DNA from 4 places in the Xenorhabdus bharatensis genome. Region 2 is predicted to be linked to each of the others. Evidence: predicted binding sites of a transcription regulator. Region 2 holds the regulator's gene; each other region holds the start of a gene.
The links. Region 2 encodes PurR, which represses purine synthesis genes. Its sites were predicted from a motif close to CANGCAAACGTTTGCNTG; they were not measured.
Positions count from the first base shown of each region.

Region 1 (8,392 bases), on a different contig from region 2:
TATACCCTATCAATGAAGTGTTGCCCGGTATTTATGCGACGGTGACAGGCGAAATTTTACGTACCAATGTCGTTTTTGGGCGGCGACGTATGATGACCTGCCAAATCAGTGACGGCACTGGCGTATTGACCCTGCGCTTTTTCAATTTCACTGCCGCCATGAAGAACAGTCTGGCAGAAGGTAAACATATCATCGCTTATGGTGAAATACGCCGGGGCTCTCAGGGTGCTGAAATGATTCACCCGGAATACAAAATCCAGCAACACGCCGAGCGTATCCATTTGCAGGAAACCTTAACCCCTGTCTACCCTACGACAGAGGGAGTACGTCAAACTACGCTGCGTAAATTAATCGAACAGGCTTTGGAGCTGCTGGATACCTGCGCCGTTAATGAGTTATTACCTGAGCAGTTCAGCCGGAAGATTATCAGCCTCTCAGATGCCCTGCATACGTTACACAGCCCACCACCTGACATTTCCTTGGCTGATTTGGAAAGTGGCAGACATCCGGCTCAACGCCGCCTGATTCTGGAAGAATTATTGGCTCATCATTTAAGTATGCTGGCGGTCAGAGCAGGTGCGCAACGCTTTCAGGCCCAGCCACTCACTGCGGATAATTCATTAAAACAGCGGTTACTGGCTCTGCTCCCTTTTTCACCGACTCGTGCACAAGATCGCGTGGTGGCGGAAATAGAGCATGATCTGGAAAAAGATGTTCCGATGATGAGGCTGATTCAGGGCGATGTCGGATCCGGAAAAACACTGGTTGCGGCACTGGCGGCAGTCCGTGCCATCGTTCATGGTAAACAAGTTGCATTGATGGCCCCCACCGAACTACTGGCTGAGCAACATGCCAACACTTTTCGCCAGTGGCTGGAACCTCTCGGCATTCAGGTAGGATGGCTGGCTGGAAAACAAAAGGGCAAAGCCCGGCAGGCACAACAGGAAGCTATTGCCAGCGGGCAGGTCAGTATGGTCGTCGGGACACATGCTATGTTTCAGGAACAGGTTAAATTTTCCGGGCTGGCATTGGTAATTATTGATGAACAGCATCGCTTCGGTGTTCATCAGCGTCTGGCACTGTGGGAAAAAGGGCATGAACAGGGCTTTCATCCTCATCAATTAATCATGACTGCCACACCAATTCCACGGACACTGGCAATGACCGCTTATGCCGATTTGGACACATCCGTTATTGATGAACTTCCTCCCGGGAGGACACCGGTAACAACTGTCGCCATTCCCGATACCCGTCGGAATGAAATTATCCAGCGAGTTAAAAATGCCTGCTTAGATGAAGGGCGTCAGGCTTATTGGGTGTGTACTCTGATTGAAGACTCTGAAGTTCTGGAAGCACAGGCGGCTCAGGTTACCAGTGAAGAGCTTGCTCTAGCGTTACCTGAATTGAAAATCGGTTTAGTTCATGGACGGATGAAGCCAACAGAAAAGCAAACCATCATGGAGGCTTTTAAGCGTGGTGAACTACAATTATTGGTTGCCACAACAGTGATTGAAGTTGGTGTTGATGTTCCCAATGCCAGCCTGATGATCATCGATAACCCGGAGCGATTGGGGCTTGCTCAGTTACACCAGCTTCGCGGTCGCGTCGGGCGCGGTGCCATTGCCTCACATTGTGTTCTGCTTTATAAAACGCCGCTGACCAATACCGCCAGGATCCGTTTGCAGGTTCTGCGGGACAGTAATGATGGTTTCGTTATTGCCCAAAAAGATTTAGAGATCCGCGGGCCGGGTGAACTTCTTGGTACACGTCAAACCGGTAATGTCGAATTCAAAATTGCCGATTTATTACGAGACCAGAGTATGCTCCCTGAAGTTCAGCGTATTGCCCACTATATCCACCAGCATTACCCGGAAAACGCGAAGGCCCTGATAGAGCGCTGGCTTTCTGACCGCTCTCAGTATAGCCATGCCTGAGTGATAAGATTTAACAAAAATAACTAAAAAAATGCCGCTGAAATCTTCCAGCGGCATACCTAACAAGAACAAAAAGCGAAGTTAAATTAACCTGTGACAGATGGGAATATAGGTAGCATCAGGTAAATTTTGATAATTGCTGCGTTAACGATATCAATAAAGAAGGCACCTACCATCGGTACGAGCAAGAATGCCACATGTGAAGGCCCGAAACGGTCAGTAATTGCCTGCATATTTGCGATAGCTGTAGGTGTCGCACCCAGCCCGAAACCACAGTGGCCAGCTGACAGTACCGCTGCATCATAATTCTTACCCATGACTCTGTAAGTCACGAATATCGCGTACAATGCCATCACTACCGCCTGTACAGCGAGGATCACCAGCATCGGCAGGGCAAGGGAAGCCAGTTGCCACAATTTGAGACTCATCAATGCCATTGCAAGGAAGAGTGACAAACTGACGTTACCCAATACCGATACAGCACGATCAAATACCCGGTAAAAACCAAGCAGAGATAAGCCATTGCTCAGTATCACCCCGGTAAACAGAACACAGACAAACGTTGGCAAAAAGAGAGTATCTTCCAACACTTTCTCAAGGTAGTTACCGACCAATAAACAAATAGAGATTAATGCGATGGTTTCCAGCATGACCAATGGCGTGATCAGACGGCCGGTATAAGGTTTTTCAAATGCAGATGGAACTTCAGCATCATCATTCTCCAGACCCGGTGTTTTGTCGTTTCTCACCAGCAAGCGAGCAACAGGCCCACCAATCAGGCCTCCGAGAATCAAACCAAATGTCGCACAAGCCATTGCCACTTCAGTCGCATTCTCAAAACCGTAGCGTTCAGTAAATACCTTACCCCATGCTGCACCCGTGCCGTGCCCTCCCGAAAGAGTCACAGATCCTGCCAATAGCCCCATCAATGGGTCAAGGCCGAGCATTTTCGCCAGCGCAATACCGACTGTGTTTTGTACCAACAGCAAGCCGACAACGGCAACAACAAAGATTAAGAGAAGTTTTCCGCCTGCTCTCAGGCTGGCGAGGTTAGCATTCAGGCCAACGGTGGCGAAAAATGCCAACATAAGGGGGTCTTTGAGGGATAGGTCAAAGCTGACTTCCCAGCCCGTAGACTGTTTAACTGCCAGCAGAACAAAAGCAACCAGTAAGCCACCTGCGACTGGCTCTGGAATTGTATACTTTTCAAGAAATGAAATTGACTGTACGAGCTTTCTTCCCAGTAGCAAAACAAGTGTGGCCGCAACGAGCGTGCCATAAATATCCAGATGATACATTTATGTACCCCATCTAATTGTTAAAATTATGTTAATTTAATGCGACGTTATAATCATCCTATAAAAACGCCAAGAGCAGGTAAGGATTGGATTAGAAAAAAAATTCCTAATAAACACAAGTTAAAACATTTAAAAATGTGACGAAATAAGGTTATAAGCCATAGACAAAATTTCACGCAAACGATTGCTTTTATAATTTAGATCAATAAAATGTGTTTTTTTCATTCGAAATTACACTCATGGCCACCTCAACCCGCGAAAATTCAGCACTGGAAACTCTCAAAAAATCAGACAGCGAATTGATTTACCGTCTGGAAGATAAACCTCATCTTCCGCATGCTGTCTTTGCCGCCTTTCAGCATCTACTGGCAATGTTTGTTGCGGTTATCACACCGGCTATGTTGATCTGTCAGGCGCTTGGGCTTCCGGCAGAAGATACCCAACGCATCATCAGTATGTCCCTGTTTGCCTCCGGTCTGGCATCACTGATCCAAATCCGCTCTTGGGGACCTGTTGGTTCTGGTTTACTTTCCATTCAGGGTACCAGCTTTAATTTTGTCACTCCTCTCATCATGGGAGGCTTGTCCCTGAAAAATGGCGGAGCTGATGTGCCGACCATGATGGCTGCCCTGTTTGGCACGTTGATGCTTGCAGCAACGACAGAGATATTGCTTTCCCGTGTACTTCATCTGGCTAAAATGCTCATCACCCCTTTGGTTTCCGGCATTGTTGTGATGATTATTGGCCTGTCACTGATTCAGGTCGGGCTGACTTCTATCGGTGGTGGCTATTCTGCTATTCAGCAAGGTACATTCGGCGCTCCTGAAAATCTTTTTCTGGCAGGAATTGTTCTTGCCATTATCGTACTGCTGAACCGTCAGCGTAATCCCTATCTGCGGGTTGCTTCTCTGGTTATTGCCATGGCAGTAGGGTATCTGGCCGCTTGGTACATGGACATGCTACCCCACTCAGCCACAACAGAAGACAAACCAGTTATTACTGTGCCTGCCCCGCTGTATTACGGGCTTTCTGTTGACTGGCATTTACTCATTCCATTAATCCTGATTTTTATGGTGACATCACTGGAAACGATTGGGGATATTACGGCAACTTCAGATGTTTCTGAGCAGCCTGTCTGCGGCCCGCTATATATGAAGCGTATTAAGGGCGGTGTACTGGCAAATGGCGTCAATTCGATGATTTCTGCCGTATTTAATACATTCCCGAATTCCTGTTTTGGTCAGAATAATGGCGTCATCCAATTAACGGGTGTTGCCAGCCGTTATGTTGGCTACCTTATTGCTTCTATGCTGATCCTGATGGGGCTATTTCCGGCAGTCGCCGGTTTTGTGCAGCATATTCCAGAGCCGGTATTAGGTGGTGCCACGATTGTCATGTTCGGTACGATTGCCGCATCCGGTGTCAGAATTGTTTCCCGGGAACCATTAAATCGCCGTGCCATTATGATCATTGCATTATCACTGGCCATGGGGCTTGGCGTTGCACAACAACCCCTCATTTTACAGTTTGCCCCTGAGTGGATAAGAAATCTGTTTTCTTCCGGTATTGCCGCTGGTGGCCTGACCGCAATTCTGCTTAATCTGATTTTTCCTCAGGAAAAGTAACTTATCGCGTTTCGATCTAAGATTTTTACCTTAGTTTTCACATTGATAGTTATATTATCCCGCGCTAATCGCGGGATTTTTTTTATATTTTGCGTAATCTTTCGCAATATTCTGCCCTAAATGGGAGAATTAAAGGTTTTTCAGCATTGTCTATTGAGTGATGCTCTTTTTTACGGCATAAAAGGATCTTTTTCAGGAAGATGATATTGGGGTGAGATGATGAAGTGGTTAGGGAAAGGCTTTGCTGTTCTGTTGTTATTACTGATTCTGGCAATTATTGCTGTTTATTTTGTTGCTCAGACACATTGGGGAGCAAAGAAAATAAGCAGATGGATTAATAAACAAGGCCATTATCAGATCAATATTGAAAATATCCATCATAGTTGGCTCCAGCCTATGACCTTAATCCTCAATAATGTGAGTCTACATGATAAACAGAGCTCTTTCTCACTCAATGCCAATAGCGTAGATCTGGATTTTAAATGGCAGGCTCCGACAAAATTAACAAATCTGCGTAAGCTGACCTTACAAGATGGGCAACTGATACTTTCAGGTTCCGAGTTTACTCCCGCCTTGAAAGCCGATGTTTTGCAACTGAATAAGATGGATGTTCAGCTAACAACCTCCGGTTCACAGATTCAGGGCAAAAATATTGTCGGCGGTATTACTCCTTGGTCGCCTGACCAAAATACGCCTTTTGGCTCAGGGCAATACCAGTTCAGTGCCAATAACATCAACATAAATGGCCTGTCATTTGATAAGGTCGTCATGCAGGGTCGCTATCAGAATAACAATCTGGTTATCAATTCCTTTGGTGCTGAATTCCTACAGGGTCTGGTCTCTGGGAATGGGCAACAATTAGCTGATGGCAGCTGGAACTTAGATAATATTCTGATCAATGACATACGCTGGCAGTCCCCAATGACGCTGGCTGCCCTGACAGAAAAAACCCGTCATTTGCCCGCGATCCACATTAAAGATCTCAATCTCACTAACGCCAAATTACAGGGAAAAGACTGGTCTGCTGATTATCTTAATACCAGCATCAAAGGTCTGGGATTGGTTAACGGGCAATGGCAGGCAGAGGATGGCCTGATTGACTTTAACGCCATGAATATGACCTTCAACGAAGCTCAGTTCAAAGATATATTAGGCCAGTTCAGTTTTTCCGGTGATATTTTTACCATCGCTAACCTGACGACCCATTATCAGAAAGGCTTATTCAATATTAAAGCGCAGTGGGATCGTCAAAATCGTCAGTTAACTCTCAACGATAGCTCTGTCACCGGTCTGATTTATTCCTTACCTACGGAATGGCGCAACTCTATTAAAAATCCGGCACCTGAATGGATTTCAGCACTGAAGTTAAACAATATCAGTATCAACAATACGCTTCTGATTGATACCAACCCTGATTTTCCATTTCAGCTCACTACATTATCGGGATATGTCGATAATCTGGATATCCTGAAAAATGGTCACTGGGGCTTATGGAATGGGAAAGCCTCAGTGCAGGCCATGAGTGGTACATTCAATAAAGTTGAGGTGGCGCGTCCTTACCTGCAATTACACGCCGCAGATGACAAGGTGATTATTGATAAAATGAACACTTTTTCAGGTGACGGTATACTCCAGTTTAACGGCTTCCTTGAGCAGCTTACTACCCAAAAACCCTTCCAGCTCAGTGTAAAAGGAATGAGTGTGAATTTGGGAATTTTGCCACAATGGGGCTGGATACCACTCAATCTGCATGGCGAGGGCAATTTCTCACTGGCTATCACCGGAAATCTTTCTGCCGATAATATGAAAAGCACAATCAATGGCACATTGACGGCTGAAGATAAGGCTGCCAATAAAGAGTCACAATCCATTAAGCAAGGCGTGATTTCTACTGATAACTGCCCAGCCGGGCAGTCTAACGCAGAACAATCTGGTGAGGCTGGGCAACCGAATGGAGATCAAAACAAAACCTGTGCAACTGTCGTATTGTAGCCATTCCGTATTTGACAGAAGAGCCACATATTTCAGCAATTCAGGTTGTCATAGCTTATGCTGCCGCTGCCCGCTCAGCGGGTAAGACAATATAAGTACCGGTGAATATACTTCCGAGTCCCTGTTCACCGCTTACATGAACTTCCAGTTTTACGCGTGCTTTATTACCACGGGCAAGGCGGGCTAAATCACCGCTCATATTGTTGAGGTCAGCAACAGCACTAGGACGGCCAACGATAGGTTTTTGGTAACGAATATTTGCATCCACCAGAATGATCTCTCCTCCTAGTTGACGTTCCTGCAATAACAGCCAAATCAGACCCCATGCGGTTAATGTCGATTGAGAAAATAGACTGCCCGCAAAAATAGTATGATGAGGGTTTTGGTTTCCCGCTTCCGGCATAGTGGTAATAAAACGCTGCCCCGTATATTGAGTAATACGGACACCCATTTTTTCACTCAGGGGGATATGTTTGTACCATGCCTGCTGCAATTGAGCACACCAGTCCGGACGATGCAGAATATCATCAAGACTCATAATGGGTTTAATCATCAAAAAATGATTAATAGGAGACGAGTTAGCACCGTTAATAATCCCGCGGTTTTGAAACCCCAGCTTATTAAAGAAATCCACCGCATCCTCACGTGCACTGCAAACTATCCGCTTCACACCTTCCTGCCGGGCAACAGACTCCAATGCCATTGCAACCAAAGTGCCCAGCCCTTTTTGCTGTTCATTCGGGTCAACAGCCAGAAAACGGATAGCACCTTCACTGTCCGCATTGATATATAAACGTCCGACAGCGACTGGCCTGCCCTTCTCATCAACCACCATTTGATGATGAGCCATTGAATCATAAGCATCTTTTTCTGAGCCGACAGGCTGATGAAGTGGTTTACGCAGCATCTCCCAACGGAATTGGTAATAAGTTTCCAGCTCTTGTTCGGTTTGAGGTACTCTGAGGTGATACATAGAAACAGCCCCTTCTTTGCGTGTTGTCGTGTGTAGTCGGGGGGCATGCGCTTTTAACATTTATTTTTAATCAGAAAGTCATACTTGTAACCAGAAAGTCACTGGCCCGTCATTTGTCAGACTCACTTTCATGTCCGCAGCAAATTGCCCCATTTCTGTTTTTACACCAGTTGCACGGCACTGTTCAACAAAATAGCAATAAAGTTCATCTGCTTTTTTGGGTTCAGCACCTCGAGAAAAGCTTGGTCTTAAACCTTTTTGGGTGTCCGCAGCCAGAGTGAATTGAGAGATAACCAATAGGCTACCATTGGCTTGTTGGACGTTCAGATTCATTTTCCCATTTTCATCACTGAATACGCGATAACCCATTACCTTTTCACACAGACGCTGTACTTTTTGCTGGTCATCTTCTTTTTCAACTCCCAGAAAAACGAGCAGGCCCTGCTCAATTTCACCGATAGTCTGACTCTCAACAACCACTTTTGCCTGTGTTACGCGTTGAATTAATGCAATCATTTTTCTTATTTATGATCCGTATCGATAGATTAACCTGTAAGGGTGGAGCCTCGC
Region 1 is NZ_JBBMXG010000012.1:64,387-72,778, forward strand. Features, by position in the region: gene recG (ATP-dependent DNA helicase RecG) at 1-1,934, shown strand, start outside; gene gltS (sodium/glutamate symporter) at 2,021-3,232, opposite strand; gene AAC855_RS12845 (nucleobase:cation symporter-2 family protein) at 3,472-4,857, shown strand; gene AAC855_RS12850 (AsmA family protein) at 5,074-6,849, shown strand; gene fabY (fatty acid biosynthesis protein FabY) at 6,905-7,822, opposite strand; gene dtd (D-aminoacyl-tRNA deacylase) at 7,901-8,338, opposite strand.
Region 1: AAC855_RS12845 (nucleobase:cation symporter-2 family protein) is a predicted target of PurR. The motif match lies at 3,406-3,423, and genes of this name have one in related genera.

Region 2 (8,392 bases):
CATCAGGATGTCACATCCCCCGACTAACTCACCATCAACCCAAAGTTGAGGGAATGTCGGCCAGTTAGCATACTTAGGTAATTCAGCACGGATATCTGGGTTTTGCAAGATATCCACGTAAGCAAAACGTTCACCACATGCAGATAAAGCCTGAACAGCCTGAGCAGAGAAACCACAGCTTGGCAGCTTTGGTGAGCCTTTCATGTACAGCAAAATCGGGTTTTCATTAATTTGGCGTTCGATTTTCTCAATTGTCGTCATTTTTACTTCCTTAAACCGCAGGTGCTGTTTATCAGCATCAGAAAAGATTGATTCAGAATACCACTTTCTGGTGCTGGTTTTCTACAGCGAACGTGCTGCTGCAAATTTTTATTCTGAACAACAAATTGTAATCACTGATATTTTCATACCCTATAAATATTTAATCCATTAAAACTGAACAGTTCTACATCAGCTCATTATTAAATCGCATCTTTTTCCCTGTTATTTAGCAGAAAAGTTGTTAAGATAATCACTAAAATAGCAACATGATAATAAGCTTAAATTTGCTCTATCCATGATTAATACTTTACGAATCATGGTTTATAAAGCCAAAAACCCGATATTAAAAGGAGTATGCAATGTCTTTTGAATTACCAGCATTACCTTATGCTAAAGATGCCTTAGAACCTCATATCTCAGCAGAAACTCTGGAATATCATTACGGCAAACATCACAATGCTTATGTTGTGAATCTGAATAACCTGATTAAAGGTACAGAGTTTGCTGGGAAAACACTGGAAGAAATCATCGAGACTTCTGATGGCGGTATCTTCAATAATGCTGCGCAAGTATGGAACCACACTTTCTACTGGCACAGCCTGTCACCAAACGGTGGTGGTGAACCTACCGGCAAAGTTGCAGAAGCCATCAACAAAGCTTTCGGCTCTTTTGCTGAATTCAAACAGCAATTTACTGATTCAGCCCTGAAAAACTTCGGCTCCGGCTGGACATGGCTGGTCAAGAAAACTGATGGTAGCCTGGCTATCGTTAATACTTCCAATGCAGCAACTCCACTGACTGGTGAAGATAAACCTGTTCTGACCGTTGATGTATGGGAACATGCTTATTACATCGATTACCGCAATGCCCGTCCTCAATATCTGGAGCATTTCTGGGCTCTGGTTAACTGGCAGTTTGTGGAAGAAAATCTGGCTTAATTAGCCTATCAGTACAATACAAGGGCAAGTTTTTCCGGTTCTGCGCACTGTTATGCTGTCTGAAGCTGAAGCGTGAAAAACTTCCCCTTGAAAAATAGATGGCGTTTCACCACTATGTTATTTCTGGGCTTAAGGTTATTTCCGTACTCAGGCGATCAAACAGAGACTCGCCAGAAAAACAATCATGACTAACGCACTACAAGCAGTCAATAATCCCAATTTCAGATCTGTATCCATAAACCATCCTCATCGTGAAAATTAAGACTCAGCAACACCATAAATTTTAAGTGGTTATTTATCTCAAAGATTAAAAATCGCACTGTGATATTTAATACATATACTTTATAGCATCGATTACTGCTTTCACTTTTGAGCTAGATCAGACAAAATTCACGGTTTATCACTAAATTATTGCCAGTTATCTTCCTATATACAAATATAATACTGGCAAATGATTAACAAAGATCTATATCCAGATAAAGGGTATACAAATTTAGACCAAAAGGTCAGGAGTCCTTTTTATCATGGCAACGATTAAAGATGTGGCTAAACGCGCTGGTGTTTCAACCACAACCGTATCCCATGTTATTAATAAAACCCGTTTCGTCGCCGAAGATACGAAAGCCGCAGTATGGGCTGCCATTAAGGAACTGAATTATTCTCCCAGTGCCGTTGCCCGAAGCTTAAAAGTCAACCACACAAAATCTATCGGGTTATTGGCAACTTCAAGTGAAGCACCTTATTTTGCTGAAATCATCGAGTCTGTCGAAAATAGTTGTTATAGCAAAGGCTATACATTGATTTTATGTAATTCCCATAACAACCTCGACAAACAAAAAGCTTATCTCGCAATGCTGGCACAAAAACGTGTAGATGGCTTGTTAATTATGTGTTCAGAATATCCTCAACAGTTGCTGGGGATGCTGGAGGATTATCGCAATATTCCTATGGTTGTCATGGATTGGGGGGAATCCAGAGGGGATTTTACGGATGCCATTATTGATAATGCCTTCCACGGCGGTTATTTAGCAGGCCGATATTTGATTGAACGTGGGCATCGTGATATTGCCTCCATTCCCGGCCCATTAGCCAGAAATACAGGCGGCGGGCGTCATCAGGGTTTTATCAAGGCACTGAAAGAAGCCAATATTACTATTCGGGATGAGTGGATTGTTCAGGGAGATTTTGAGCCTGAATCAGGTTATCAGGCCATGTGTAAGATCTTAAACCAGAAGCATCGCCCTACTGCGGTGTTCTGTGGTGGGGATGTGATGGCAATGGGCGCTATTTGTGCTGCCGATGAGATGGGTTTACGCGTCCCTCAGGATATTTCTATCATTGGTTATGACAATATCCGTAATGCCCGCTATTTCACACCCGCACTGACAACGATTCACCAACCTAAAGAACGGCTGGGACAAATGGCTTTCTCCACGCTACTTGATAGGATTATCAATAAACGTGAAGATGCTCAAACCATCGAAGTCCACCCGCGTCTTGTAGAGCGTCGTTCTGTTGCTGATGGTCCTTTTATTGATTATCGCCGCTAACAGTTAGTCTTCTTGCAGCCATTCAGCATTAAGCGTTGTGTTATCACCAAGATATCCAAGCAACCAGCTTAATGCAGGTGAATGGCTTTTCTGTGACCATGTCAGGCAGCACGGGCTATCAGGTAACGGCTGCTCAAGTTCAAGTACACACAATTTTCTCTGACGAATAAGCGGCAAGGCCCGGTGTTTAGGCACCATTCCCACACATAACCCCTCCATTAAACATGACAATCCCGCCTCCCAATCAGGAACCACCAACCGTCGCTGATTATCTAAAGCCCATGTATCACGCTTAGGCAGATTACGTGATGTATCCTCAAGACATAAACTGGCATAAGGCCGCAATTGGTCATCATTTAGTTTTTCCGTTATGAGTGCCAGCTCATGCGCAGGGCTGGCAACACACAGCCACGGCATAAAACCCATATCCCTGAAACTGTATCGCTCACCCACAGGAGAAGCACGGGTTGCACCAATAGCAACATCAACTCGCCCATCCACCAGCGCATCCCAGACGCCATTAAAAACTTCGGGATAGATAAATAACTCAATATCCGGAAAATGACGATAGAAATCCAGAATAAGCTGGCGTGTCCGTTCTGGTTTAACAACCTGATCAACAGCAATACTGAGTTGACCGCGCCACCCGTTTGCCACTTGCTGACATTGGTGCCGGGTATGATTCATTTTTTTGATAACAGAACGGGCTTCTTTGACAAAAATGGCTCCCGCTTCAGTTAACTCTACGTCACGGTGACGGCGTTCAAACAGAGAAACTGCCAGCCATTCTTCAAGTTGCTTTATCGTATAACTGACGGCAGAAGGCACACGGTGAAGCTCTGATGCAGCCGCACTGAAACTTCCTGTTCTTGCCACCGCATCAACAACTTCCAGAGAATATTCAGACCACATGTTTCTTCCTTTTAATTTTTTTCATAGCATGGTACAAATAATACCGTTTCACAATCAAAAATCACGCCATATAAAATAAGCTCCATATTTCTTTATCAATTACCACACCGATTGACTAACGCGATTTATTAACACAATGACAACAAATAAAAACTCTCTTCCATTTATGTTCTATCTTGCCGGCCTGAGTATGCTCGGTTACTTAGCCATTGATATGTATCTGCCTGCCTTTGATGCCATGAGCAAAGATTTAAACACATCAAAAGGTGCTATCAGTGCAAGTCTCAGCATTTTTCTCGGCGGTTTTGCCGTTGCTCAACTCTTATGGGGATTACTTTCTGATCGTCTGGGAAGAAAGCCTGTTCTGATTATCGGCTTATCCCTGTTCTGCCTCAGCTGTTTGGGTATACTTTGGATAACAAATGCAACTCAATTACTTGTCCTGAGATTTATTCAGGCTGTTGGCGTTTGCTCTGCTGCCGTTTCCTGGCAGGCTCTGGTTGTCGACAGATATGATGCTGAGCGCACAAAACGTGTTTTCGCTATGATTATGCCATTAGTTGCGCTTTCCCCTGCCCTTGCACCATTATTAGGCGCATGGTTACTGTCACACACCAGCTGGAGAATGATATTTCTTGTCTTGATGGCGGTAACGCTGTTACTACTGATACCTACACTTTTTCTGACGAACAAACGTGTTCCCATTGATACCAGCGCAGATAATAATAGTGCTTCTTTCTTCACTTTATTGAAGTCATCAGCTTTTAGCGGCAATGTTTTGATTTATGCTTCCTGTAGCGCAGGCTTTTTTGCCTGGTTAACGGGTTCACCAACTATTTTAAATAGCATGGGCTATGACGCAACAGATATCGGTTTAAGTTATATTCCACAAACTTTGGCATTTATGGTCGGTGGGTATGGTTGCCGTATTTTGTTGGAAAAAGTTAAAAGTGAAACTATATTTCCTATCTTATTGGCAGGTTATGCCATCAGCATGGTACTTATCTATTTAGCTGCTTGGTTCTATCCTTCTTTCATCGTTATTCTTATTCCTTTTTGTGTTATGGCAGCAATGAATGGGGCTTCTTATCCTATCGCTGTAGCAAATGCTCTTTCTGTTTATCCGAAAGACAGCGGTAAAGCGGCTGCATTGCAAAATGCTTTACAATTAGGCCTTTGCTTTATGGCCAGCATGCTTGTTGCCATGTTTATGAAAAGCCCTCTCTTGTCAACGACAACAGTGATGGTAGCAACCATTATCCCAATGGTAATAGGTTATTATTTACAAAAGAGAAAGTGTGATATTGGCAACTAATTATAAATTGATTAGTTACTCCACAATATAATACCTAAGAATACTCTAAACTAAAGGTCATATGATGATATGACCTTCCTCCAGCATATTGTTTAAATATTATTTCACCCATATACTCATATAGATTCATTATTCTAAAAAGCTCGGAATTTGAGGTTTAGAAGAGCAATGAAGCTCTCTTTTATATCACGGACGAATGGCATAACTGCCTTTAAGTCATTTTCTGATTAGTTTCAATATTCCCTACGGATTTCAAAATTCAGTTCAGCGGTAAGAAAACGAATCCAGGGAAGTATAAATAACCAGTAACAAAGAGGTACCTCAAAATTCCACCACATAAATGTTGGAGAGTATATGAGTTCATCTTTCGTTGAAGGAAATAAGAAAATCACTGACCAGTGGCACAGGATTGCTAATGACCTGCTTCAGGAAGCCGGTATTCAAATTAATGGAGAACGCCCTTTTGACATACAAGTCAAAAACCCTGATTTTTATAAAAGAGTATTGAAACAGGGATCTTTAGGATTAGGCGAAAGCTATATGGATGGCTGGTGGGATTGTGAGCGTTTAGATGTTTTCTTTTATAAGATATTACGGGCGGGTCTGGAACACAAAATTCCAAAAAATTTTAAGGACATTTTGATGATCATGACTTCCCGTTTGTTTAATTTACAGTCCCCCAAACGGGCATGGATTGTAGGGGAAGAACATTACGATTTGGGTAATGACCTATTTACACTCATGCTTGATCCCAATATGCAATATTCATGCGGTTACTGGAAAGATACGAATTCACTGGAAGAAGCTCAGTCTAATAAACTTCGGCTGATTTGCGAAAAACTACAGTTATCGCCGGGCATGACTTTGCTGGATATCGGTTGCGGTTGGGGAGGATTAGCCGCTTATGCAGCTAAACATTATTCTGTTTCCGTCACTGGGGTGACTATTTCAGTGGAGCAACAAAAGTATGCTCAGGAGCGCTGTAAAGATCTGGATGTGAAAATTATCCTTGAAGATTATCGGGATCTGAACCTCCAATTTGACAGAATCGTTTCTGTCGGCATGTTTGAACATGTAGGCTCCAAAAATTATGCTAATTACTTCGACGTAGTACGTAGGAATCTGAAGCCTGATGGCCTTTTCTTACTTCACACCATTGGTTCCAATCGGAATAAAGTGAATGTCGATGCGTGGATCGGTAAATATATTTTCCCTAATGGTCATTTGCCATCAATTTCAATGATTGCTAAAGCAAGCACCGGGAAATTTGTGATGGAAGACTGGCATAACTTCGGAGCTGACTATGATCGTACTCTAATGGCATGGTATGAACGTTTTATTACAAACTGGGATAAAATAGCTGATAACTACAGCCCCCGCTTCAAACGAATGTTCAGTTATTATCTGAATGCCTGTGCCGGGGCGTTTCGTGCCAGAGATATCCAGTTATGGCAGGTTATGTTCAGCCCACGTGGAATTGAAAATGGATTAAGAGTTCCGCGTTAATATTTTGCTTATAATGGATTTGCAATACCATTAAAAAGCTACAGAAATGAAAACTGTAGCTTTTTTCTGTCATATTTTAATTATCTTCCAATTGTGATAATACTTTTTCTTGCTCTTTCTGAGCCATGAAACGCTCAACAGTATCTACAATAGCCTGAGTCTGCGGATCAATTTCAATATTCACTTTATGACCGATACGCTTTTTACCCAATGTCGTACGCTCTAACGTTTCCGGTATCAAATGAACACAAAAACGATTATTGACGACATCTCCAATGGTCAGACTAATTCCATCAATGCCAACAAATCCTTTATGCAGGATATATTTCATTAATTGTTTGTCATAAATACGGAACCATATTTCATGGTTATTTTCTGAAGTGAAAATTTTCGCAATTTCAGCTGTTGTAATCACATGGCCGGACATTAAATGCCCACCAATTTCATCACCAAATTTTGCTGCTCTTTCCAAGTTGACTAAATCACCAATCTTAAGCTCACCAAGATTAGTCAGACGCAGCGTCTCTTTCATCAAATCAAAGCTAATCAGATCACCGTCAATTTTTGTGACAGTCAGACAACAGCCATTATGAGAAACGGAAGCTCCCGTTTCAATATCAGGTAATAATTCAGCCGGAAATTTGACTATATGAGTCCGAAAATGTGTTTTTTCTTCAATAGCAACTATAGGCGCCTTTCCCTGAACAATGCCTGTAAACATGGGGAACCTCTTTCATCGTTTTACATAATAAGTTAGTGTAACCCACTAATCTCTTTTAAACACTATTTCACGTGTAATGTGATTACTCATTTAGACTAAATATCAAACAATGATTGGATTAGTAAAATGAGTCCTATACAATACCTACGTTAACAACAGTTTGCTTTTCAAACAGTTCTGTTTGCTCGCAGAAATTTTCCTTATTTTTTCTATCGTCAATTTTTCAATTAAAAGGTGTAGTACGTGCAGAAATATTTCAATGAAGCGCGTAGTTTGCTCGCTCTGGGGATCCCCGTCATTATCGCTCAGTCTTCACAAACTGCGATGGGTGTCGTCGATACAGTCATGGCCGGTAAGGCAGGTGCAATTGAGATGTCCTCTGTTGCTATAGGGACGTCAATCTGGCTGCCGGCGATTTTGCTTGCTCAAGGGCTGTTGATGGCTTTAACACCAATCGTTGCTCATATGAATGGCTCAGGCCAGAGAAAAAATGTTGCAGGCCAGATCCAGCAAGGCTTTTGGCTGGCGACATTTCTTTCTATCTTTGTAATGACGATTTTATATAACTGCCGATTTATTATAGAAGCGCAGCATAATGTCGATCCCGTTCTGGCACAAAAGTCCATCGATTTTATCCATGCAATTATGTGGGGGGCACCCGGTTGCCTGTTCTATCAGGTTTTACGCTGCCAGTGTGAAGGGCTGTCAAAAACCAAACCCGCAATGGTTATTGGCGTTATCGGGCTATTAGTGAATATTCCTGTTAACTATATTTTCATTTACGGTAAGTTTGGTGCACCAGAACTTGGTGGTGTAGGTTGTGGGGTTGCAACCGCTAGCGTTTATTGGGTTATGTGTCTGTTACTACTTACCTATGTTAAACATGCACCATCTCAGAAAGATATTCACACATTTGAAACTTTTTCTCGCCCTCACTGGCATACACAAAAACGCATTTCTCTGCTTGGGTTGCCGATTGGGCTGGCTATGTTCTTTGAGGTGACATTGTTTGCTGTTGTCTCCTTGCTGCTCTCCCCTCTTGGAGTCGTGGATGTTGCAGGGCATCAAATCGCACTCAATTTCAGTTCACTGATGTTTATGTTCCCGTTGTCATTTGGTATCGCTGCAACCATCCGGGTGGGTTATAACCTCGGGCAGAAATCAACTGAAGGAGCCAAAGTATCAGCTT
Region 2 is NZ_JBBMXG010000005.1:79,422-87,813, reverse strand. Features, by position in the region: gene AAC855_RS06640 (Grx4 family monothiol glutaredoxin) at 1-261, opposite strand, end outside; gene sodB (superoxide dismutase [Fe]) at 621-1,199, shown strand; gene purR (HTH-type transcriptional repressor PurR) at 1,724-2,749, shown strand; gene punR (DNA-binding transcriptional activator PunR) at 2,753-3,661, opposite strand; gene punC (purine nucleoside transporter PunC) at 3,798-4,976, shown strand; gene cfa (cyclopropane fatty acyl phospholipid synthase) at 5,331-6,482, shown strand; gene AAC855_RS06610 (riboflavin synthase subunit alpha) at 6,559-7,203, opposite strand; gene AAC855_RS06605 (MATE family efflux transporter) at 7,447-8,392, shown strand, end outside.

Region 3 (8,392 bases), on a different contig from region 2:
AGGCCACCCATACGCCGGATATTGGTATCTGTTTCTTCGCTTAAGGTATCGACGATATCCTCAACAGTCAGACGTCCCATCAGACGGCCGTTATTATCCACAACCGCCGCGGAAATCAGGTCATAACGTTCGAACGCACTGGCTGCGTCTTCACCTTTTTGCTCCGGCAGAAAAGTTACGGTATCTATGTTCATCACTTCAGCGACTAATTTATCGGGGGCGTTGGTTAACAGGGTAGTGAGCGCAAGTTCTCCCTGAAGCCGGTTTTTACGGTCAATAACAAAGATTTTATCCGTTGTTGCAGGAATAGAACCACGGGAGCGCAGAAAACGCTGAACGGTACTGAGCGTAACATTGCCGCGTACAGTTACAAATTCAAAGTCCATCATCTGGCCGATGCTGTCTTTGTGATATTGCAATACTTCCCGGATTCGATTGCGTTGGCTGGGTTCCAGATAGGTCAGCAAACGGTGTGTGGTATCACGGGGAAGGTGTTCGACAATATAAGCCTGTTCATCGACGTGCAGTGTACCGATTGCTCTAAGTAGCGCGAGATCGGACATATCCTTAATTAAGTTATCCCAGACAGGGATTGAAGCTTCTACTAAAACTTCACCACGTTGGTTGTTGTCAATGAGCCGCCATAAAGCAAGGCGCTCATCATAAGGCAGTGCCTCCAGAATGTCTGCAATATCTGCTGCATGCAGGCTGGTCAGTAAAGAACGGACTTCTTCAATTTTTTCGAGTAGCAGATCATTGCTAATCTTTGCATGTGCATCAGCCTGACCTAATAATGTATCAACGAATAGCTTATCGTTAATTAACAGAGAAAAAAGGTGCTGGCGAGCAAGAGCCAGCTTTTGCGAATGTTGGTTGGCAACGTTCGTATTATCGGGTTTAAAGGCTGGCTGTAACATTATATGACCTTTAGGTTTTGCCAAAATTACACTATCAGGGATGATGTTATTTTGTCTTAAGAGCGCTGCTTTGTTCCATCATATTTTGCTTTTTTTGCTGATGATGTTCTAACGCTGCAATTGATGAATAGATAAAACGCCCGAATAAAATCAGAAAGCTGATAAGCAGAATTAATTTTGTAATCTGAGCGGTTTTCTTTTTCTTTTTCATAATACGATATCGTTAAGTTGATTCCTCTTGGATATGTAGATGCCAGCCTGCCACATCACCCCAGTAAGCTTGCTCTTTTTCTAAATCCAGTTGCATCAGTGTATTTTGAGTTAAATAGTTTCTCGGGAAAGAAAGTATCCAGTGCCCATGATCCGTTTCCAGCCTCAGTGACTCAGGTGTTGTGGTGGACTGACGCTGATTATTCAGCAGTGTTGCTAATCTTAATATCTGGAGCATAGGAAGATATTGCTTTTTCTTAAACAAATAGAAACGAGGGTGCTCATGAACTTTAACCGCTTTGCGGTGATAACGAACCAGTGTTGCCAGTAATGACTGCTGTTCTTGGTTGAAACCCGGCAAATCAGTATGTTGCAGAATATAGGCAGAGTGCCGTTGCAGGCCACTCAGATTAATACTTAAGCCAACCTCATGTAGCATGGCAGCCCAGAGCAGAATAGACTCCAGTTGTGGATGCACCCGTTTCGGGTTTTGTGTAGCCCACTGATCATACAGTGACTTAGCTGTATCCCAGACACGACTTGCCTGTTCGCGATCGATATTATAATGATCAGCAAGACTTTTGGCGGTTCTCTGGCGGATATCCAGATGGCGGAAACGGTCTTCCATTTCGTAAAGAACGCCTTCACGTAGAGCTCCGTCAGATAAGCATAATTCCTGAATATTCAGGGCGTCGAATATACCACACAGGATAGCCAGACCGGGAACCAGAGTTTGTTTGCGATCGTCCGATAAGCCGGGCAGATCCAGCGAGTTAAAATTTTTGTATTTCAGTACTCTTTTGACCAGCATCTGAAGCCGTTCAGGTGTAATCAGGCCATCTTTTTCACCCAATTCAACCAATAATTCATGCACGGCCTTAATCGTGCCCGACGCCCCCAGAGCAAAATCCCAGCCTTTTGTACGGAATTGCCAGATGAGATTTTCCAGTTTTTGTTCCGCTTGAAGCCGTGCTTTACGGAAGTTGTGTTCATTTATTACCCCATCAGGAAAAAACTGCCGGGCAAAACTTACACACCCCATGCGGCGGCTTTCGATGAGAAGAGGTTCGAAGCCTTCACCAATAACCAGTTCGGTGGAGCCGCCACCAATATCAATCACCAGCTTACGACCCTTTTCGGGCTGAGTATGTTCTACGCCCATAAAAATTAAACGGGCTTCTTCATGACCGGAAATAATCTCAATGGGATAGGGGATGACTTCTTTGGCTCGTTGCAGAAACTCTTCAGCATTACTTGCTTCCCGTAAACTGTGAGTTCCTACAAGGCAGACATTTTCTGCGGAGAAACCTTGTAATCGTTCAGCGAATAACGAAAGGCTTTCAAGGCCACGCTTGATAGCTTCTTCACTCAGTTCATTTTTATCGTTGAATCCATCAGCAAGGTAAACTCGTTTTTTCAGGCGACCGATAACTTGTAGTGCCCCATTTACAATACGGGCGATAACCATATGAAAACTATTGGAACCCAAATCGATGGTTGCAATTTCCAGCGGTTTAGGCGTTGGTGTATCGTGTTTCAACGGCATAAATTAAACTCTTGATTCAGGCTGTTCCAGATTCTTCAGGTAATCGTAAATGGCGGTTTGTGCACGAATTTTACGTTTATTCCCTCGTGGGACATACCTATTGCTTAATTCTTTATCAATATAACGTGCCTTGACCGTATCACTAAACTGTAATTCCAGAATATCGAGAACACGCTGTTTTAACAGTGGGTCAAGCAGGCAAACGGCAACTTCTATACGATAATCAATGTTCCGTGTCATCCAGTCTGCGGAAGAAAGGAAGATTTTCTCATCCCCTTTATTAGTGAAAACATAAACCCGATCATGTTCAAGAAAACGATCGACAATACTCGTAACCTGAATATTTTCACTAAAACCGGGCTGACCGGGAACCAGAGAACACATGCCCCGGATCAGAAGCCGTACTTTGACGCCAGCTTCAGAGGCATCGTATAGGCGATCTACTAATTCTCTATCTACCAGATTATTTATTTTCAGAGTGATACCCGCAATTTCTCCTGCTCTGGCATTTTCAATTTCCTGATCAATTAATTTATTGAGCATAGCCCGTGAGTTTTGGGGAGAAACCATCAAATTCTCAAATGTCACCGGCCGATAAGGGTTTTCAATAAAGTTAAATACCCGGCGTACTTCATTGGTAACTTCGGGTTTGGCTGTCAGTAGGGAATAGTCGGTATATAAGCGGGCTGTTTTTTCATTGAAATTCCCTGTGCCGATATGGGCATAACGGATAATTTCACTCCCTTCAAGACGTGAAATGATGAACAACTTGGCATGAATTTTCAGGCCGGGAGCCGAGAAAATGACATGTACACCTGCTTCAGTCAGGCGTTTTGCCCAGTGAATATTGGCTTCTTCATCAAAGCGGGCTTGTAATTCCACGACCACTGTCACTTTTTTGCCATTGTGGGCTGCATGGATCATGGATTCAACTATACGTGAGTCTTTCGCAACCCGGTATATATTGATTTTTATCGATAATACGCTTGGATCGAATGATGCCTGCCTCAGTAATTCCAGTACATGTTCGAAAGTGTGATAAGGATAATAAAGTAATACATCTTGTTCACGGATAGCATCAAAACCATTGCGGAAATGATCAAACCAGGTATGGCGTAACCGGGGCATAGGTTTATTCAGCAGGGTTCGGTTTCCTTCATTGGGGAATTTAATGAAATCTCTGAAATTGTGATAACGGCTGCCGGCAATGACGGAGTCATCGTTGGAAAGCCCCAGCTTGTTGCGCAATAATTCGACCATTTCATCAGGCATATCGCGTTGATAAACAAAACGGACAGGCTCGGCTGTCAGCCTTTGTTTCAGTGTTGAAGACATTAATTCCAGCAGGCTGGATTCCATTTCCGTTGCTAAATCGTATTCCGCATCACGGGTCATTTTCATGGAGTAAACACTTAGCGTGTCGTAATCAAAAAAGCCCTTAAAAATCTCATCCAGTGTGTAGCGCAGAATGTTATCAATCAGGATCATTGATTTGCGCCTTTTGGGCATTTCAGGCGGCAAATTAACGAAACGGGGAACTTTATCGGAAGGAATTTCCAGCAACGCGTATTTGGTTTCCTGCCCACGGATAATTTCCACCGCTAAATAGGTGTAATCATCTTTTAAAAATTCAACCAGATTAGTTTCCGGATTGATAACGATAGGCGTAATGTGTGGACGTAAATGCTGGCGGAAATACTGCCGTAGCCAGATTTGCTGATTAGGGGATATCTGCCGTTCATTAATGAGGAAAATCTGATTGCGCGCCATTTCCAACAGCAAATCGTTATAGAGTTCATCAAACTCCTGATCGATTTTGGCAACTTTCGCCTGAATTTTTTTTAATAATTGCCGGGCACCCGTTGCAGAGCCACGGGCTTCTTCACTGATCAGAATGCGACGTTTTACATCAGCAAAACGGACTTTATAAAACTCATCCAGATTATTGGAGTAGATCCCTAAAAACCTCATTCTTTCAATAAGTGGATTACTTTTGTCAGCCGCTTCCTGAAGCACACGTTCATTGAAAGAGAGCCAGCTGAGTTCTTTTTCTGTATAGAGGCGGTCGTGGGACATTACTACTCCATTGGGTCCATTGGTTAACAGTGCTGCTTTTTACTCTGGGAATGCCGAATTTTGTTAGCAAAATAGTGATGCTGGAAAGTACACATTCGGATAGCCGTATGATAAGAGCCATTTACAAAGAACTCATCAATAAGTTCTCCTTCTGTATAAAACCCCAGTTTATTGTATATATGAATTGCTTTTTCGTTTTCTTTATCAACGATTAAATAGAGTTTATAGAGGTTTAGTACTGAAAATGCGTACTCCATCGCAAGTTTAACTGCTTCCGTTGCATAGCCTTGCCCCTGATAAGCCGGCGCAATAATGAGCTGAAACTCAGCCCGACGGTGGACATAATCAATTTCCACTAGTTCCACCAGACCGACTTTGGAATTCATACTCTCAATAATAAAACGGCGTTCACTTTGGTCATGGATATGTTTGTCATAGAGATCGCATAATTCAACGAAAGCCTCATAAGGTTCTTCAAACCAGTAGCGCATGACACTGGCATTATTATCAAGCTGGTGGACGAAAGGGAGATCTTCCCGCTCAAGTGGACGTAGGTTTACAGGTGGGTTTTCGGAACCACTGGACATGAGATACCTCAGTGTTTTTAATGTAGGATGATTTAGTTCTGATTTTTATAAAAGAGAATATTATGAAGTAATAAAGTACAGCAAGGTGTCCGGCTAATTATTTTTACCTTAATATGATTAAGTTTAGCTTAATTAACTAACCTTAACACAATGCTGTAGTTTTGGAACTAATAATAAAGTGTGGAATTAATTATATCGATTAGTCTGAAGCGTATCCTTGTGGAGAAAGTACTTTTCCATCCAGAATGGCGGTATTGTTGCCCATGCTTAAACGCCCTTCCAGAAACCAGCCAATAACCAGCGGGTAAATATTATGCTCCTGAGTTTGTACGCGTCGAATAACTTCCTCTTCTTGGTCTTCTGCAAAAATGGGTACTTTGGCCTGTAAGATAACAGGGCCACCATCAAGCTCCTCGGTAACAAAATGGACAGAAGTACCGTGTTCCTGATCGCCGTTTTCTATCGCCTTACGATGAGTATGCAAACCGGGATATTTCGGTAGCAGGGAAGGGTGAATATTGAGCAGTCGCCCTCGATAATGCTGTACAAAGCCGGATGACAGAATCCTCATATAACCCGCTAAAACGACTAAATCGGGCTGATATTGATCAATAGCCGTAAGCAGTGCTGAGTCATAATCTGTGCGACCAGAATATTCTTTTGGATTAAGAAAATGGGCTGGAATAGCTGATTCTTCAGCGCGTTGCAGACCATAAGCGTCAGCTTTATTGCTGAATACAGCGCAGATCTGACCATTAATCCGGTTTTGCTGGCAGGCATCAATGATGGATTGCAGATTACTGCCATTACCAGAAATTAAGACCGCAATTTTTTTCATCGTCTTCATTGGATCACTTTCTATTAAATGGCTTTTATTCACTGATCGTAACTTGTTGCCCGCTATGATCAGATTCAGTGATGCTACCGATTTGCCACGCGTTTTCGCCCGCTTGATTCAGCCATTCAATTGCCTGTGCTGCCTGAGACTGAGGCAGGGCAATTATCATGCCGACGCCGCAGTTAAATGTACGGTACATTTCATGGTCGCTGACATTGCCGGCTTGTTGCAGCCATGTAAAAATAGCAGGCCATTGCCAGCTGGTGGCATCGATTTTTGCCTGCATATTTTCAGGCAGAACGCGGGGAATATTCTCCCAGAAACCACCACCTGTAAGATGGGAAATTGCATGAATTTCAAATTTTTCAATCAGTTCAAGCAGTGGTTTAACGTAAATACGGGTTGGAGCGAGAAGATGATCAGCCAATGTTTTACCTTCCAGCTCAGTTGTCTCGGTATTAGTCTGGCTCACTTCAAGGATTTTACGGATCAGTGAATAACCATTGGAGTGTGGCCCGCTGGATGCCAGTGCTATGAGTGAATCTCCAACCTGAACTTTACTGCCGTCAATGATTTCTGATTTTTCAACCACACCGACACAGAAGCCAGCAACATCGTAATCTTCACCTTGATACATACCCGGCATTTCAGCTGTTTCTCCGCCGACCAGCGCACAGCCTGCTTGTTTGCAGCCTTCCGCGATGCCAGTTATAACGCTCGATGCGGTATCAACATCTAATTTACCCGTTGCATAGTAATCAAGGAAGAACAGAGGTTCAGCCCCCTGAACCACTAGATCGTTGACGCACATGGCGACCAAATCAATGCCGATTGTATCGTGGCGTTTCAGATCCATGGCCAGACGCAATTTAGTCCCCACACCATCTGTGCCGGAAACTAAAACAGGCTCACGATATTTTTGTGGCAGAGAACATAATGCGCCGAAGCCACCCAATCCCCCCATCACTTCAGGGCGTCGGGTCTGTTTCACTACACTTTTGATACGATTGACTAAGGCATTACCAGCATCAATATCGACACCAGCGTCTTTATAGCTAAGAGAGGTTTTGTTGGTCACTGCGTAGCTCCCAGGCGGTTGCATTTGAATGAATAAAACAGAACGGAATAATTCTAACAGCCAAGGCAAACGTTTGCGATAGCTTTATGCAGGTTTATTGTGGATAAAAAAGAGAAAAAAATGACTTGTAGTTGCTAAAAATCAATATATTGATAGTTGTCTGATAGCAAAAAGGAGGTATAATCCCGCGATTTTTTTATCTGCCGGCTATATACAGTAGGAGAAACCCATGAAGATCGTTGAGGTTAAACACCCACTCGTTAAACATAAACTGGGCCTGATGCGTGATCATGATATAAGCACTAAGCGCTTTCGTGAACTGGCTTCAGAGGTGGGAAGTCTTCTGACATATGAAGCAACTGCTGATTTAGAAACTGAGAAAGTGACCATCGAGGGATGGTGTGGTCCGGTAGAAATAGACCAGATTAAAGGGAAGAAAATTACTGTAGTGCCTATCCTGCGTGCAGGTCTGGGAATGATGGATGGTGTTCTGGAAAATATTCCGAGTGCCCGCATCAGTGTTGTTGGTGTTTATCGTGATGAAAAAACCTTTGAACCTGTACCTTATTTTCAGAAACTGGTTTCTGATATCAATGAGCGTATGGCGTTGATTGTTGATCCGATGCTGGCAACAGGTGGCTCTATGATTGCCACCATTGACTTGCTGAAAAAAGCAGGATGCCCTGTTATTAAGGTTTTGGTTCTGGTTGCAGCGCCAGAAGGGGTTGCCGCTTTGGAAAAAGCACATCCTGATGTTGAATTATATACTGCATCAATTGATGAGCGCCTTAATGAACATGGGTATATTGTTCCTGGCCTGGGGGATGCAGGCGATAAGATATTTGGTACAAAATAATATTTTTAGCCGGCTGAAAAGTCGGCTTTTTTTTGGTTCCTAGTAAAACATAAGAGGACATAAATAGTGACCCGTCGGACTATTGGGGTAGATGAAAGGCCACCGTTAAGGCAGACCATTCCATTAAGTTTGCAACATTTATTTGCTATGTTTGGCGCAACCGTTCTGGTTCCCATTCTGTTTAAAATTAATCCCGCCACAATTTTATTGTTTAATGGTATCGGAACTCTGTTTTATCTGTTCATTTGTAAAGGAAGGATCCCGGCTTATTTAGGCTCCAGTTT
Region 3 is NZ_JBBMXG010000004.1:173,987-182,378, reverse strand. Features, by position in the region: gene mgtE (magnesium transporter) at 1-917, opposite strand, end outside; gene AAC855_RS05715 (YfgG family protein) at 964-1,128, opposite strand; gene ppx (exopolyphosphatase) at 1,141-2,673, opposite strand; gene ppk1 (polyphosphate kinase 1) at 2,677-4,749, opposite strand; gene speG (spermidine N1-acetyltransferase) at 4,773-5,336, opposite strand; gene purN (phosphoribosylglycinamide formyltransferase) at 5,536-6,174, opposite strand; gene purM (phosphoribosylformylglycinamidine cyclo-ligase) at 6,209-7,252, opposite strand; gene upp (uracil phosphoribosyltransferase) at 7,482-8,108, shown strand; gene uraA (uracil permease) at 8,175-8,392, shown strand, end outside.
Region 3: purM (phosphoribosylformylglycinamidine cyclo-ligase) is a predicted target of PurR. The motif match lies at 7,315-7,332, and genes of this name have one in related genera.

Region 4 (8,392 bases), on a different contig from region 2:
TTAATGACATAAATGTATAATTAACAGGATATAACCAGCAAGAGAATATGTAGTGACAGAAATATATAGTGATGAATACTGGATGCGTCAGGCCATGGATTTGGCAATGCAGGCACAGGCAAAAGGGGAGATCCCTGTAGGAGCACTGCTGGTCGCAGATAATAAAATTATTGCTGAAGGTTATAACCACCCCATAACAGATCATGATCCAACCGCCCATGCAGAAATTATTGCATTACGGCGAGGAGGCACTCAATTACAAAATTATCGCCTGCTGGAGACAACACTGTATGTCACTCTAGAGCCATGTGTCATGTGCGCGGGAGCGATGATCCACAGCCGTATACAGCGGTTGGTTTACGGTGCAAGTGATATGAAAACGGGGGCAGCCGGATCTTTAATTGATATTCTGCGTCATCCCGGAATGAACCACCGGATCGAAATTACTGGCGGTGTACTGGCGCAGGAGTGCTCCGCTATGTTGAGTGCATTTTTCAAACAACGTAGGGAGCAGCATAAGGAATTAAAACGGCTGAAAAAACAACAGCTAGAAGGGTGATAAACGTTTATTGTATCACCTGAGAGGACGTGGGAACTTCTGCTGGAGTATGAGCACTGCTGGCAGTTGCCGGCTCATTCTGCGTGTCAGGAGTTTCTGTCTTGTCACGGTTGTTTCTGGCTCTCAGATATCCTTCCAGACTTTGGTAATAACGACGAATATTTCCGACGTAGCGATAGGCTTCATAGCCACGTGCATAGCCATATGTGGTATTGGCATAGTATTGTTTCTTACTTAGCAGTGGAATTCGCAATTTAACATCCATCCAGCTGTTCGGATCTCCTTTTTGCGTGGCTGTTAATTTGCGAGCGTCAAGAATATGACCATATCCCATATTATAAGCTGCTAATGCGAACCAAATTCTCTCATCTTCGGGAATGGTATCCGGCAAACGTGCCATCAGGTAATGCAAATATTCCATTCCTCCTTTTACACTTTCTTCCGGGTCAAGGCGGTCTTTGATTCCTGCCCACTCTGCTGTCGGACGGGTCAGCATCATCATGCCGCGAACACCTGTAGGTGAGGTTGCCAGTGGATCCCAGTGTGATTCCTGCCATGCGATAGCTGCAACTAACCGCCAGTCCAGAGAACCTGCGTATTTTTCAAAAATAGGCTGATATGTTGGCAGTAGTTTGTTGATTGCACGAATATATGAAATAGTATCGAAGTAATCGAATGAACCAATATGGCTGAAGTATTTATCTTCCAACCGTGAGGTTATACCGTTTTCGGTCAGCATGTTGAAAAAATCGAGCATGGCTGAATAGAGGCTATAGTCATCATTACGTTTTAAATACCACGTCAACGGCTTGTCTTCACTGACATCGAAAGCGATCGCCAGATTAGGGTGGATCCGCTGTTGCAGGGCAAGGCTGATAGAATCACTGATGGTATAATCAATTCTCCCCTCAGAAACCTGCTCAAGTAGCTCTTGAGTATTACTGTGCGATGATTCTTCCCAGCTTAAGTCGGGATAAGATTTTTCTTTTAATTGTTTCAGCTCACTGACATGGGCTGAGCCTGCGCTCACAACCAGTGAGCCAGCCAGATCTGTAAATGAGCGCGGACGTACCGTACCTTTACGATAAACCAACTGTTGAGATACAGAGTAATAGGCCGGGCCAGTTCGCGTCTGATTAAGTCTTTCTTTATTGTAGATAAGACCTGCGGCTAAAAAATCAGCGTTGTCATTATCTAAGTCGTCAAAAAGCTGGTTAATGTTAGAACGAAACTTGATGCTTAGCTTGACACCCAGATAATCTGCAAATCGTTTGGCTAAATCATAATCAAATCCTACCGGTTCATTTTTATCATTAAGTGAAATCAGAGGGGAACTGATGGTACTTACCCTAAGTTCGCCCCGCGCCAAGATCCTGTTTATCTGCTCCTGCTGTTTATTAGGCCAACTGATGTTGAGACCAATAATTGTGGCAGAGAGGAGTGCGATAATGACGATGACAAAATAATTTATCTTGATATTGCTCAAATAGTTATCTCTCGTCAGTACGGTTAGGCTCAGTATGAAATGTCAGATAATAGCATGGTTAAATTTCCAGTACTTAGGAATTTTGCACAACAAAATTGAAGTCTTCAACTTTATTGGAGCCGTTTTAAAAGTCCAGTATATGTGTTGATAGATGAATTAACGCTCACGCAAACGGTTTCGTCGAGGAAAACATTCCTCTATAATGTCGGAGTTTCCCCTAAGGCATCAGTCAGGCTTTGCTTCTAAGATGAGAGAACCTATTACTATGGAAATTCTGCGTGGCTCGCCCGCTTTATCAGCGTTTCGTATTACTAAGCTCCATTCCCAGTGCCAGGCTCAACAGCTTCCCGTGACAGAAATTTATGCGGAGTATGTCCATTTCGCGGAAATAAATTCGCCTCTTACGGCAGAAGAACAGGAAAAATTAAACAGGCTATTAAAATATGGTCCTTCTTTAGCTGAACATGAACCCAAAGGTCAACTATTTTTAGTCACTCCCCGGCCAGGTACGATATCACCGTGGTCTTCAAAAGCGACAGAGATAGTTCATAACTGTGGGCTGAAACAAATTGCCCGTCTGGAAAGAGGGATTGCCTATTATATTCAATGCGATGAAATGAATGATATGCAGTGGCAGGCGCTGTCGACGTTACTGCACGATCGTATGATGGAACGCGTGTTTACTCAGTTTGAACAGGCGGAAGTGTTGTTTTCTCACCAACAGCCTGCACCATTGAAGCTGGTTGATATTCTGCAATCAGGACGTGCAGCATTGGAGGCTGCCAATACTGAATTGGGTCTGGCATTGGCGGCGGATGAAATTGATTATCTGCTTCGTGCTTTCCAGAAATTAGAGCGTAACCCGACTGATGTTGAGCTCTACATGTTCGCACAGGCAAATTCTGAACATTGCCGCCATAAAATTTTCAATGCGGATTGGGTGATTGATGGTCAGGAACAGGAAAAATCTCTGTTTAAGATGATTAAAAATACGTTTGAACAGACGCCGGACCATGTTTTTTCTGCTTATAAAGACAACGCTGCTGTGATGGAAGGTTCTCAGGCAGGGCGTTTTTTCCCTCATCCTGAAAATGGCGTGTATGATTATCATCAGGAACCCGCCCATATATTGATGAAAGTTGAAACACATAATCATCCAACCGCTATTTCTCCGTGGCCGGGAGCGGCAACAGGTTCAGGCGGCGAAATCCGTGATGAAGGTGCTACAGGCCGGGGAGCCAAACCCAAAGCCGGATTAGTTGGTTTCTCTGTCTCTAACCTGAAAATTCCCGGGTTTGAACAACCGTGGGAAGAAGAATTCGGTAAGCCTGAGCGAATTGTCAGTGCGCTGAATATTATGCTGGAAGGCCCCTTGGGAGGCGCTGCATTCAATAATGAATTCGGTCGTCCGGCGTTATTAGGGTATTTCAGAACGTATGAAGAAGAAGTGACATCTCATAACGGCACTGAATTACGTGGCTATCATAAACCGATCATGCTGGCCGGGGGTATCGGTAATATTCGTGAAGAGCACATCCAGAAAGGGGAGATCACTGTTGGTGCCAAACTGATTGTGCTGGGTGGCCCAAGCATGAATATCGGCCTTGGTGGTGGAGCGGCTTCTTCAATGACATCCGGTCAGTCTGATGCAGAACTGGATTTTGCCTCCGTGCAGCGTGATAACGCAGAAATGGAGCGCCGTTGTCAGGAAGTGATTGATCGCTGCTGGCAGCTTGGCAGTGATAACCCGATTTTGTTCATCCACGATGTTGGTGCCGGCGGGCTGTCAAATGCGATGCCAGAATTAGTCAGTGACGGCGGGCGAGGAGGCCATTTTGAACTGCGTAATATCCTCAATGATGAACCGGGGATGAGTCCATTACAGGTATGGTGCAATGAGTCTCAGGAACGTTATGTATTAGCTGTGGCACCGGAGCAGCTTGCTCTGTTCGAAGATATTTGCCAGCGGGAACGTGCGCCGTATGCTGTGATTGGTGAGGCGACAGAAGAGCGTCATCTGTTGTTGAATGACAGCCATTTCGATAATCATCCAATTGATATGCCATTGGATGTGCTTCTCGGTAAGACACCAAAGATGCTGAAGAATGTGAATTCACTGAAAGCAAAAGGAAAAGGGCTTGAGCGTCAGGGTATTGATTTGGCAGAGGCAGTTAAACGTGTTCTGCATTTACCCGCAGTAGCAGAGAAAACTTTTCTGATCACCATTGGTGACCGCTCAATAACCGGTATGGTAGCGAGAGATCAGATGGTCGGCCCTTGGCAGATCCCGGTTGCGGACTGCGCGGTGACGACAGCGAGTCTGGATAGCTATTATGGTGAAGCCATGTCGATGGGAGAGCGTGCCCCAGTTGCTCTGCTGGATTTTTCCGCTTCGGCCCGTATGGCTGTCGGAGAAGCACTGACAAATATCGCCTCAGCTTATGTACAGGACTTGAAGCGAGTGAAACTGTCCGCTAACTGGATGTCAGCCTCAGGTCACGCAGGGGAAGATGCCGGATTATATGAAGCAGTGAAAGCAGTTGGTGAAGAATTATGCCCGGCATTGGGCCTGACTATCCCTGTCGGCAAAGATTCTATGTCGATGAAAACCCGTTGGACACAAGAGGGTGAAGAGCGTGAGATGACATCTCCACTCTCACTAGTCATTACTGCATTTGCACGGGTAGAAGACGTGCGTTATACCGTTACGCCCGCATTATCAACCGATGATGATAACGCCTTGATTCTGATCGATCTGGGATTGGGACAAAATGCATTGGGGGGAACGGCATTGGCTCAGGTCTATCGTCAACTTGGCGATAAGACTGCGGATATTCGCAGTACTGAACAACTTGCCGGCTTCTTTAACGCTATTCAGCAACTGATTTCGGAACGTAAATTGCTGGCTTATCACGATCGCTCTGACGGTGGTCTGTTGGTAACATTGGCAGAAATGGCATTTGCCGGTCATTGCGGATTATATGCCAATATCAGTGCTTTTGATGAAGATATTCTGGCTGCTTTATTCAGCGAAGAACTGGGGGCGGTGATTCAGGTTCGTGAAACTGACAGGGAACAAGTTGAAAATCTATTGGCTGATTATGGGCTAAGCGATTGCGTACACTATTTAGGTAAAGCCAAAGCGGGAGATGATTTTGTCATCTCCAGTCATAATATGGAAGTTTATCGCCAGAACCGGAGCACTTTGCGTTTATGGTGGGCAGAAACAACCTGGCAGATGCAGCGCCTTCGTGATAACCCCGAATGTGCTGATCAGGAACATCAATCAAAACAGGATTTGAGTGATCCGGGCCTGAATGTGAAATTAACCTTTGATCCGGCAGAAGACATTGCCGCCTGTTACATATCAAAACAGATACGCCCACGTGTAGCTGTGTTGCGTGAACAGGGAGTGAATTCTCACGTCGAAATGGCAGCAGCATTCCATCGCGCTGGTTTTGAAGCTGTGGATGTCCATATGAGCGATTTGCTGAGCGGGCGAGTGACTTTGGAACAGTTCCAGACGTTGGTTGCCTGCGGTGGCTTCTCATATGGTGATGTTCTTGGTGCTGGTGAAGGCTGGGCTAAATCCATTCTGTTTAATTCACGGGTACGTGATGATTTTGCCAACTTCTTTTCCCGCCCGGATACCCTATCTCTTGGGGTATGTAATGGCTGCCAGATGATCTCGAATCTACATGAATTGATCCCAGGTACAGAATATTGGCCTCGTTTTGTCCGCAATTACTCCGAACGTTATGAAGCCCGTTTTAGTCTGGTTGAAGTGACAGAAAGTCCATCCTTGTTCCTACAAGGAATGGCGGGTTCTCGCCTGCCAATTGCTGTGGCTCACGGTGAAGGTCAGGTGGAATTCAGAAATAGCCAAAGTCTGGCTGAATTGGAAAAACACCAGCAAATTGCCCTGCGATTTGTAGATAACTATGGCCAGCCGACAGAAAATTACCCAGCTAACCCTAATGGTTCTGTTGGTGGGATTACCTCTGTCACCAGCCGTGATGGCCGAGTTACAGCAATGATGCCGCACCCTGAGAGGGTATTCCGTACAGTCAGTAACTCCTGGCACCCCGAAGAGTGGGGAGAAGATGGCCCATGGATGCGTATCTTCCGTAATGCCCGCAAGCAGTTAGGCTAATAGTTCAATTATCTAATTTTCACTTTTAATTATAAGGCTCTGAATATGTATCAGAGCCTTTATTTTTCACTCCGTTATCACAGATAATGTTTTTTCTACATGTGGTTTTTATCTTTTTGATTTATCGTTTTATTTGCGATTTCTTACTCTAACTGTCAAGGCATATCTCTATGACTAAAAAAACGATAAATCCTGACACTGTATTTAATTCTGTTCAATATGGTTTCAGTCAGGCAGTCATTAAAACAGGAACCCGACATCTGTTTTTGTCTGGTCAGGTCGGGGTTAATAAAGATGAGGAAACCATTTCGGGAGGATTACCTGCTCAAACTAAACTTGCGTTAGAAAATCTGCATTCAGTGATCCGAGAGGCTGGTGGCGAATTACGCGATATTACAATGCTGCGTATCTACATCAAGCAGGGATCTGAATCGCATGAAAACCAGTTGGTCATATCATCTTTATTACAGCAGTATTTCCCTTCAGAGCCTCCCGCTTCTTCTTGGGTCATTGTGACGGGGTTATCTTTACCTGAATGGCTAATAGAAATTGAAGCTGAAGCCATTTTAGATTAATGCAAAGATTTTCCATAACACACGAAGTGTTGTGTAAATGTTTTTATTTGGTTAACTTACGTTGTTTTATGAGTTAATTAAATTAATCGTTTTAAAATGGTGTCTCTAAAGAGCGACAATGGTCATTTTTATTGTCTCAAAATGGAGACACTTAATATTATGATTTAATTGAATAAATAAATTTAAATCATTAAGTGTCATAAATTAGCGACAAAAATACATGCTCTGCATCAAAAGCACATATAACAAAGTATAAACATTAAAGTATTTTTTATTTTTATTTAATAAAATCAAATGATTAATAAATAACTTTAAAAGTTGGCACACAATGTGCATTCAAGGTAGGCAGTTGCTCATTCAATTTTTTATGTCGGCCCACAGTATAGGGTGGAAACATGCCACATAAGCCCGGAATGACGCCAAAGTTAAGGTGCCTACCGTCCAATTTATGATATTCGCTTTCGGGCCTTATCAAGCAAGGGGCGACACGTGGAGTGAGGCACCACCTATATTCTTATAGGTTCCTCGCTGGCGGGATAGTAGAAAAAATACTATCCCGCCGTCATTATTGCAGATTCATTTTGCCCATCGTGTTGATATCTCCGCCTGCATTATTCTTGTTCTTGCCAGCCCATTTGTTATAACCCATTATTGAGACTATTTTTTTCTAAAACTATTTTTTCTGAAAAACGACGATAAAATTCATCATCTGGCAGGCTTTCTACCACCTTATATCGGTTAGCATCAACGTAATTGCAGGTTTTAAGATGATTTCTCTGAAAAAAAGGCGTTTATTTCCCCGATCATTGCGTCAATTAGTGGTAATGGCTTTCTGGTTGGTGTTATTACCGCTATTAGTTCTGGCATATCAGGCATATCAAAGCCTAGACCAACTTAGTACTCAGGCGGCAGAAATTAACCGCACAACTCTATCTGATGCCCGGCGCAGTGAAGCTATGATTGGTGTCGCTCTCGAGATGGAACGCAGTTATCGCCAGTATTGTGTTTTGGGGGATGCCCGGCTGGAAAAACTCTATCAACGCCAATATCAGCAGTACACAAGTATGCTGAACAATCAGATGGCGATGCTGGCTAATAAAGAGTATAAGGATAAATTTAACCAGATCCTGTCAGGGCTGACTAACATCACTTGTCGCAACAGTGTGCCAGAGGCTGCCGCAGCTAAATTACTTGAACAATTCTCAAACGCCAATAATCAGTTAGTACAGGAAACTCGCAATATTATTTTTATCCGTGGTGAGCAATTACAAGAAGAAATTGCGGATAAGGGGCGATTTTTTGGCTGGCAAAGTTTAATTTTATTTTTATTAAGCGCGTTTTTGATTGCCCTGTTTACACGAATGATTATTGGGCCAGTCAAAGGTATTGAACGCATGATTAATCGGTTAGGTGCAGGGCAGGCACTGGAAAACAAGATTGAATCCTTCAAAGGCCCCAGAGAGTTACGTTCACTGGCACTGCGCATTATTTGGCTAAGCGAACGCCTGTCTTGGCTTGAATCGCAGCGTCATGAGTTTTTGCGCCATATCTCCCATGAACTGAAAACACCTCTCGCCAGTATGCGCGAAGGAACGGAATTATTGGCGGATGAAATTGCC
Region 4 is NZ_JBBMXG010000001.1:394,844-403,235, reverse strand. Features, by position in the region: gene tadA (tRNA adenosine(34) deaminase TadA) at 53-559, shown strand; gene mltF (membrane-bound lytic murein transglycosylase MltF) at 567-2,045, opposite strand; gene purL (phosphoribosylformylglycinamidine synthase) at 2,311-6,198, shown strand; gene AAC855_RS01630 (RidA family protein) at 6,369-6,773, shown strand; gene AAC855_RS01625 (sensor histidine kinase) at 7,541-8,392, shown strand, end outside.
Region 4: purL (phosphoribosylformylglycinamidine synthase) is a predicted target of PurR. The motif match lies at 2,210-2,227, and genes of this name have one in related genera.